DNA from 2 places in the Geodermatophilus sp. SYSU D00525 genome. Region 2 is predicted to be linked to the other one. Evidence: riboswitches for the same ligand, from Rfam matches in the RefSeq annotation. Region 2 holds a riboswitch; the other holds the start of a gene.
What was found. Region 2 has a riboswitch for S-adenosylmethionine ahead of thrC (threonine synthase). Riboswitches for the same ligand answer to the same signal wherever they lie in the genome.

Region 1: linked by a shared signal. The riboswitch ahead of ACI796_RS17725 (bifunctional o-acetylhomoserine/o-acetylserine sulfhydrylase) and the one ahead of thrC (threonine synthase) in region 2 are both predicted to bind S-adenosylmethionine.

What each region holds. Positions count from the first base shown of each region.
Region 1 covers NZ_JBJGZK010000023.1:53,572-57,971, reverse strand. The annotation lists gene ACI796_RS17735 (acetyl/propionyl/methylcrotonyl-CoA carboxylase subunit alpha) at 1-379, shown strand, start outside; gene ACI796_RS17730 (NAD(P)H-dependent flavin oxidoreductase) at 404-1,444, shown strand; SAM riboswitch class IV at 1,468-1,584, shown strand; gene ACI796_RS17725 (bifunctional o-acetylhomoserine/o-acetylserine sulfhydrylase) at 1,629-2,921, shown strand; gene metX (homoserine O-acetyltransferase MetX) at 2,932-4,005, shown strand; gene ACI796_RS17715 (threonine aldolase family protein) at 4,092-4,400, shown strand, end outside.
Region 2 covers NZ_JBJGZK010000025.1:14,270-18,669, forward strand. The annotation lists gene ACI796_RS18190 (hypothetical protein) at 55-537, opposite strand; gene ACI796_RS18195 (cold-shock protein) at 554-754, opposite strand; gene thrC (threonine synthase) at 975-2,276, opposite strand; SAM riboswitch class I at 2,289-2,412, opposite strand; gene ACI796_RS18205 (HAD family hydrolase) at 2,474-3,295, shown strand; gene ACI796_RS18210 (ABC transporter permease) at 3,292-4,164, opposite strand; gene ACI796_RS18215 (alpha/beta fold hydrolase) at 4,161-4,400, opposite strand, start outside.

The DNA of each region.
Region 1 (4,400 bases), on a different contig from region 2:
CTGCGCGCCCGAGGACGGCGGCCTGGCGCTGGTCCGCGACGGCGTGCGCTCGCACTGCCGGGTGGCCGAGGACGGCGACGCGCTGTTCGTGCACGCCGGCGGCGCGGACTGGCCGCTGCGGCGGGCCCGGCGGCTGGTGCTGCGGCCGGACGCCGCCGCGCACGCCCCCGAGCTGACCAGCCCGATGCCCGGCACGGTGATCGCCACCCCGGCGTCCGGCGGGCAGACCGTCGGCGCGGGTGACCCGGTGGTCGTCGTCGAGGCGATGAAGATGGAGCACACGCTGCGCGCCCCGGCCGACGGCGTCGTCGACCTGCTCGTCGCCCCCGGCGACCGCGTGGCGCTCGACCAGGTGCTGGCCCGGCTGATCCCGGCCTGAGCCGCGGGGCGCAGGATGCCCGGCATGGTGCTGGGGCTGCGTCGACCGGTCGTGCAGGCGCCGATGGCCGGCGGGCCGTCGACGGTGGAGCTGGCCGCGGCGGTGTCGGAGGCCGGCGGCCTGGGATTCCTCGCCGCCGGCTACCGGACGCCGGAGGCGGTGCGCGAGGAGGTCCGCGCCGTCCGGGCGCGGACCGGGGAGCGGTTCGGCGTCAACGTCTTCGTCCCCGGGCCGCCCGCCGACGAGGGTGCCCTGCGCCGCTACGCCGAGCGGCTGCGGCCCGAGGCGCGGCGGTGGGGCGTGGACCTGGGCGAGCCCCACGCCGACGACGACGCGTGGGAGGCCAAGGTCGCGGTCCTCGCCGAGGAGCGGGTGCCGGTGGTGTCGTTCGCCTTCGGCCTGCCGCGGCCGGACATGGTCGCCGCGCTGCACGACGCCGGCGCCACCGTGCTGGTCACCGTCACCTCGCCGGAGGACGCGCTCGCCGCCCGCGACGCCGGCGCGGACGCCCTGGTGGTGCAGGGCGTCGAGGCCGGCGGGCACCGCGGCGGGCTCCGCGACGAGGACGGCGCGGGCGAGTACGGGCTGCTGCCGCTGCTGCGGCTGGTCGCCCGGGCGGTGGACCTGCCGATGGTCGCGGCCGGCGGGATCGCCGACGGCCCCGCGGTGGCCGCGGTGCTCGTCGCCGGGGCGGAGGCCGCGCAGCTGGGCACGGCGTTCCTCCTGTGCCCCGAGGCGGGGACCGGCGCCGCGCACCGGGCGGCGCTGGGCGCCGGCCGGCCGACGGCGCTCACCCGGGCGTTCAGCGGCCGGCGCGCCCGCGGGCTGGTGAACCGCTTCCTCGCCGAGCACACCGCCGCGGCCCCGGCCGCGTACCCGCAGGTCCACCACCTGACGACGCCGCTGCGCGCGGCGGCCCGGCAGGCCGGCGACCCGGAGGCCATCAGCACGTGGGCGGGGCAGGCGTACCCGCTGGCCGAGGCGCTGCCCGCCGGGGAGCTGGTCGCCCGCCTCGCCGACGACGCCGCGGCCGCCCTCGCGCACCCCCGGCCCGGCGCCTCCTGACCTGGCGCTAGGGTTCCGCGCAGGCTCACGAGAGGCAGCGACAAGTACCTGGCTGGCTGCCCGGCAACCTCTCCTCCGTCCGAGGTGCTCCCAGGGGAAGAGCCGGCCGTGCGGCGTCCGCCGCGCGGCAAGACGGAGCCCTCCGTGCGCCGCGGGGTCTCCGCGAGCGAGAGGAGACGGCGCCGTGCCCGACCAGCAGAGCTGGAGCTTCGAGACCCGGCAGATCCACGCCGGGACCAGCCCCGACCCCACGACCGGGGCCCGCGCCCTGCCGATCTACGCGACCACCAGCTACCAGTTCCGCGACGCCCAGCACGCCGCCGACCTGTTCGCGCTGGCCGAGATGGGCAACATCTACACGCGGATCATGAACCCGACGCAGGACGCGCTCGAGCAGCGCGTGGCCTCGCTCGAGGGCGGCGTCGCCGCGCTCGCGGTGGCCAGCGGCCAGGCCGCCGAGACCCTGGCGATCCTCAACGTCGCCGAGGCCGGCAGCCACGTCGTCGCGTCGGCGTCGCTGTACGGCGGCACCTACAACCTGCTGCACCACTCGCTGCCCAAGCTCGGCGTCGAGGTGTCCTTCGTCGAGGACCCCGACGACCCGGAGAACTGGCAGTCGCTGGTCCGCGAGAACACCAAGGCGTTCTACGGGGAGTCGATCGGCAACCCGAAGGGCGACGTCCTCGACATCTCCGCGGTGTCGGAGGTGGCGCACCGCAACGGCGTGCCGCTGATCGTCGACAACACCATCGCCACGCCGTTCCTCGTCCGCCCGCTCGAGCACGGCGCCGACGTCGTCGTCCACTCGGCCACCAAGTACCTGGGCGGCCACGGCACCGCGATCGCCGGGGTCATCGTCGACGGCGGGAACTTCGACTGGACCCGCGGCCGGTTCCCCGGCTTCACCACGCCGGACCCGACCTACCACGGCGTCGTCTACGCCGACCTGGGCGCCCCGGCCTACGCGCTCAAGGCCCGGGTGCAGCTGCTGCGCGACCTCGGCCCGGCGATCAGCCCGTTCAACGCCTGGCTGGTCGTGCAGGGCATCGAGACGCTGTCGCTGCGCATGGAGCGGCACGTGGCCAACGCCCAGCGGGTGGCCGAGTTCCTCGAGGCGCACGACGAGGTGGAGTCGGTGCACTACGCCGGCCTGCCGTCCTCGCCGTGGCACGCCGCCCAGCAGCGCTACGCCCCCCGTGGGGCCGGCGCGGTGCTGGCGTTCGAGATCCGCGGCGGCGTCGAGGCGGGCAAGCGCTTCGTCGAGGCGCTGGAGCTGCACAGCCACGTGGCCAACATCGGCGACGTCCGCAGCCTGGTCATCCACCCGGCGTCGACGACGCACTCGCAGCTCACGCCGGAGGAACAGCGGACCACCGGCGTCACGCCCGGCCTGGTGCGCCTGGCCGCCGGCCTGGAGGGGATCGAGGACATTCTCGCCGACCTCGAGGCCGGGTTCCGCGCCGCGAAGGGCGCCTGACGTGGGCGGGGTGCGGGACCTCCCGGGGTCCCGCACCCCGCCGCGCACCGGCGGGTGGCGCGACGGCGACCCCGCCGGGGACCGGCTGTTCCTCGACCTGGACGGACCGGTCCGGCTCGAACGCGGCGGGGTGCTGCCCGGCGTCCGGGTGGCCTACGAGACCTGGGGCACGCTCGCCCCCGACGGCGGCAACGCGGTGCTGGTCGAGCACGCGCTCACCGGCGACAGCCACGTCACCGGCCCCGCGGGGCCCGGCCACCCGACGCCGGGCTGGTGGGCGTCGCTGGTCGGGCCGGGCGCGGCGCTGGACACCGACCGGTTCTTCGTCGTCTGCGCCAACGTGCTCGGCGGGTGCCAGGGGACGACCGGGCCGTCCTCGACCGCGCCCGACCGCCGGCCGTGGGGGCAACGGTTCCCCGAGGTGACCGTCGGCGACCAGGTGCTGGTCGAGGCGGCGCTCGCCGACACGCTCGGCGTCGACCGCTGGGCCGCCGTCGTCGGCGGGTCGATGGGCGGGATGCGGGCGCTGGAGTGGGCGGTCGCGCTGCCCGACCGGGTGGCCGGGCTGTTCTTCCTCGCCTCGGGCGCGGCGGCCACCGCCGACCAGATCGGCACCCAGACCACCCAGCAGGCCGCGATCCGCGCCGACCCGGTCGCCGGGCTCGGCGTCGCCCGGCGGATCGCGCACCTGACCTACCGCAGCGCGTTCGAGCTGGAGGAGCGGTTCGGCGCGACCGTGCAGGCCGACGGCCGGTTCGCCGTCGCCTCCTACCTCGACCACCACGCCGACAAGCTCACCCGCCGGTTCGACGCCGGCAGCTACCTGGTGCTCACCGAGGCGATGAACACCTGGGACGTCGGCCGCGGCCGGGGCGGGGTCGAGGCGGCGCTGGCCCGGGTGACCGCGCGGGCGGTGGTGGCCGGCGTCGACTCCGACCGGCTCTACCCCCTGGAGCTGCAGCGGCGGGTGGCCGACGCACTCGGCGTGCCGCTGCGGGTGGTGACCTCGCCGTACGGGCACGACGGCTTCCTCATCGAGGCCGGCCCTGTCGGCGCGCTCCTCCGCGAGCTGCTCGACGCCTGACCCGTCCCCCGGTCGAGATCGCGCGATCTCGCACGCTCCCCCGGCCCCGGGCGTGCGAGATCCCGCGATCTCGACAGACTGGGGCCGTGGACGACGACCTCGACGCCCTCCGGCTGGCCTGCGACCGCGCCCTGACCGGCCACGGACCCCAGCGCGCCGCCGACCTGCTGGCCAGCATCCCGCCGGACACCGCGCTGGACCGGTACGGCGCGGGCGGCGTCGTCGCGGAGCTCGAGGCGGAGGTCGCGCGGCTGCTGGACAAGCCGGCCGCGGTCTACCTGCCCAGCGGGACGATGGCCCAGCAGGCGGTGCTGCGGGTGCACGCCGGGCGCAGCCGCCGGTCCACCGTCGTCGCCCACCCCGAGTGCCACCTGTTCCGGCACGAGGGCGGCGCG
Region 2 (4,400 bases):
TCGCCCCTGCCGAGTGCAAGAACGGGGGGTGGGTGGCGCCTGTTCCCGCGTGGGTCAGTCGGCGAACCGCGCCAGGACGGCGGTGAACGCGGCCCCGAAGAGCAGGAGGGGGACCAGCCAGGACCAGCCGTAGCCGGAGAACCCGATGACGGTCACCCACACCCAGCCGCTCTCGGGGTGGGAGGCGGTCAGGCCGGTCGCCAGCCAGGTCCACGGCAGGACCGCCCAGCACGCCGTGCCGGCCAGCCAGTGCCCGAGCCGGCCGGGGCGCCGCGGCCCGACCGCGCGCGCCACCACCACGACGACGAGCAGCGCGAGCGCCCACGTCGCCACGGGGACCACGAGCGGCGGTCCGGTCCACCGGCCGGCGTCGTCCTGGCCGCCGCTGCGCACCCCGGAGAGGTGCAGGACCCCGGAGACGGCCGACAGCAGGACGAGGACCGCGGCGTGGGCGGCCAGCAGTGACGGCGCCCAGCTGACCGGTGGGCCGGGAACGGCTGCGGCCCGGCTCCCACGGAGGGAACCGGGCCGCAGCACGGGGGTACGGAGGAGCTCAGGCGACGCGGACGCCGTCGGCCTGGGGGCCCTTCTCGCCCTGGACGACCTCGAAGACGACCCGCTGGCCCTCGTCGAGGCTCTTGTAGCCGTCCATCTGGATGGCCGAGTAGTGGACGAAGACGTCCTGGCCGCCGTCGACGGCGATGAAGCCGAAGCCCTTCTCGGCGTTGAACCACTTCACGGTGCCCTGTGCCACGTGTGCTCCCACGTTGGTGCGTGCGGACGGTCCCCGTGATCCGGGGACCGGGGTACAGCTCTTCCGCCCGTCGGACACGTGCGTGGAACTGACGACCGCGCGAGACGGTACAACAGGCACGCCGCCGTGGGGAGATCCTGGACACACGACTCGGGGACGATCGGGCGGGATGTCACCCGCCGGATCGACGTCGCCGGCGAGCCTACGCCCCCGCCGGGGGTCAGCCGATGAGCCCCGCGGACCGGACCGACCGCAGCGAGGGCTCCACGCGGTGGGTGAAGCCGACGACCGGCAGCAGCGGGTCGAGGGTCTTGAGGCCCTCACCGGTGTTGAGGACGACGGTCTCCCTGGTCGGGTCGAGCCGGCCGTCCTCGACCAGCTGCCGCAGCACCGCCACGGTCACGCCGCCGGCGGTCTCGGCGAAGACGCCGGTGGTGCGGGCGAGGTCGCGGATGCCCTGGACGATCTGCTCGTCGCCGACCCGGCCGACGGCGCCGCCGGTGCGGCGGATGGCGTCGAGCGCGTACGGGCCGTCGGCGGGGTTGCCGATGTTCAGCGACTTGGCGATGCCGGTGGGCTTGACCGGCTTGACGACGTCCCAGCCGTTGTCGAAGGCGGTGGCGATCGGGTCGCAGCCGGCCGACTGGGCGCCGAAGACCCGCCACTCGGTGTCCGCGACGATCCCCGCCTTCACCAGCTCCCGCCAGGCCTTGTCCACCTTGGTGAGCAGCGAGCCCGAGGCCATGGGGATGACGACCTGGGCCGGGATCCGCCAGCCGAGCTGCTCGGCGATCTCGTAGCCCATCGTCTTCGAGCCCTCGGCGTAGTAGGGCCGCACGTTCTGGTTGACGAACGCGGTGTCCTCGAACTCGTCGGTCTCGGCGAGCTCGCTGGTCAGCCGGTTGACGTCGTCGTAGGAGCCGTCGACGGCGACCAGCGTCTGGCCGTAGACCGCCGACTGCACGACCTTGCCCGGCTCGAGGTCGGACGGGATGAACACGAACGACGGCAGGCCGGCGCGGGCGGCGTGGGCGGCCACCGAGTTGGCCAGGTTGCCGGTCGAGGCCGCGGCGATCCTGCGGTAGCCCAGCCCCCGGGCGGCGGTGGCGGCGAGGCTCACCACGCGGTCCTTGAACGAGTGGGTGGGGTTGGCCGAGTCGTCCTTGACCCACAGCCCGCCGGTGAGGCCGAGCTCGGCGGCGAGCCGGTCGGCGCGCACGAGCGGGGTCATGCCGGGATCGAGGCTGACCCGGTCGCCCGGGTCCTGGCCCACCGGCAGCAGCGCGGCGTAGCGCCAGATGTTCTGCGGGCCGGCCTCGATCTGCTCGCGGGTGACGGCGGCCATCAGCTCGGGGTCGTAGTCGACCTCGAGCGGGCCGAAGCACTGCGCGCAGGCGTGCTCGGCGATCAGGCCGAAGGTGGCGCCGCAGTTGCGACAGACGAGGCCGCGGGCGGGGCTCGGGGCGACCGGGCCGCCGGCGGCGGAGTCGGCCTGGAGGGAACCGGGAGCGGTCAGGGTCATGCGACGACTACCTCCTCATCTTCCCCGCGTCGGGCCGTCGAGCCGCGCGGGACGGAATTGGCACCTCTCGCCGCTCGCGCGAGCGCGGTTGCCGGGGCTTCACCGGGCCGTGTCCCTCTGCCCCTCTGGATGAGTGGAACGGGCCCGACTCTACCCGGCTGCCGGGACCGCCCCGGGCCCCGGCCATGCTGGGCGCCGTGGCTGCGCGCATCGTCTACACCGACCTCGACGGCACGATGGTCGGACCGCGGGGGTCGTTCTGGCACGCGGCCGACGGTTCCCCCACCGCCGAGCCGGCCGCGGCCCTGCTGGAGCTGCACACCGCGGGGGTCGCGCTGGTGATCGTCAGCGGGCGCACCGCCGACCAGGTCACCGAGGCGGGGCGGATCTTCGCCGCCGACGGCGCGATCGCCGAGCTGGGCTCGCTGGTGACGTGGAAGGGCGGCCGGGAGCGGCACGGGCTGACCGGCGAGCTGCCCGCCGAGTACGCGGGCCGCACGCCGATGGACGTGATGGCCGAGCTCGGCGTCGTCGACGCGCTGTGCGCCGCCCACCCCGGCCGGCTGGAGTGGCACGCGCCCTGGCACACCACGCACGACGGCGACGCGCTGCTGCGCGGGTTCGTCGACCCGCTCGCCGTCGACGCGTGGCTGGCCGAGCGCGGGTTCGGCTGGCTGACGCTCAAGGACAACGGCGCGATCCCCGCCTCGGCCCGGCTGCAGCTGGCGCCGGAGGGACAGCTGGCCCGCGTCTACCACCTGATGCCGCGCGGCATCTCCAAGGGCGCGGCGATCGCGTGGGACCTCGAGCGGCGCGGCGTCGACCCCGCGGACGCCGTCGCGATCGGCGACAGCGTCAGCGACCTGGAGATGGCGCCCGCCGTCGGCCGGTTGTGGATCACCGCCAACGGCGCGGACGTCGAGGGCATGGCCGGGCTGCTGGGCGCCGTCCCCAACGTGTCGGTGACCGACGAGGCGATGGGCGTCGGCTGGGCCCAGGCGGTCAGAGCCTCGCTCTAGCTCGTGACGTCGCGCCGGGTGAAGTGGCGGAAGCCCAGCGCGGTGAAGACCGCGGCGTAGACCAGCGACTGGACCACGCCGCGGAACAGGTCCGAGGAGTCGACCGGTGTCTGCAGCAGGTCGGTCCAGGCGAACTCCTCCGCGGTGGGGAACCAGTCGCGGATCGACCCGAGCTGCTCGACCTGGTCGAGGATGGCGAACACGACCGTCGTGAACACCGCCCCGCCGACGGCGGCCAGCGGCGCGTCGGTGACCGTGGACAGCCAGAACGCCAGCGTGCCGACGACGAGCAGGTGCACGGCGAGGTAGCCGAGCATCCCGGCCAGCCGGAGGAACCCCTCGCCCTGCGACAGGGTCACCCCGATCGGCGTCTCGATCTCGCCGAACCCGAACGCGAGGCCGCCGGCGACCACCGCGACGACGGCGAGGGTGAGCAGCGCGCCCACCGACTGGACCAGCGCCGCGAGCCACTTCTGCCGGAGCAGCCGCGTCCGGGGCACCGGCGTGGCCAGCGTGTAGCGCAGCGAGCCCCACTGCGCCTCGCTGGCCACCGTGTCGCCGAAGAACAGCGCGTAGACCACGACGAGGAAGAACGACGTCGTCGCGAACAGCACGAACAGCGTGAAGTTCAGCCCGCTGGCGGTGGCGACGTCGACCAGGTTGATCCGGCTGTTGGTCTGCGCCTCCTCGCTCGCGCCCAGCTGCAGCGCCGCGATGAGCACCAGCGGCAGCGCCACCATCGCCACGAAGACGCCGATCGTGCGGCGCCGCTTGAACTGCCGGCGGAGCTCCACCGACAGCCGCAGCGTCCGCTCGGGCCGGTAGCCGGCGACGGCGCCGGTGGGCTGGACGTGCTCGGTCGCGGTCACGACTCCCCCACGAGTGCCAGGAACGCGTCCTCCAGGCGGCGGCGCGGCGTGAACTGGTCGACGGCGACGCCCGAGCCCACCAGCGCCTGCAGGGCCGCCGCGCGTGGGGTCCCCGGGCCGAGGTCGGCGACCAGGCCCTCGTCGGTGCGCTCGACGGCGACCCCGGGCAGCCCGGACAGGACGGCGGCCGCGCGGTCGGCGTCGGCGTCGTCGGCGAGCCCGACGAGCACCGCGCC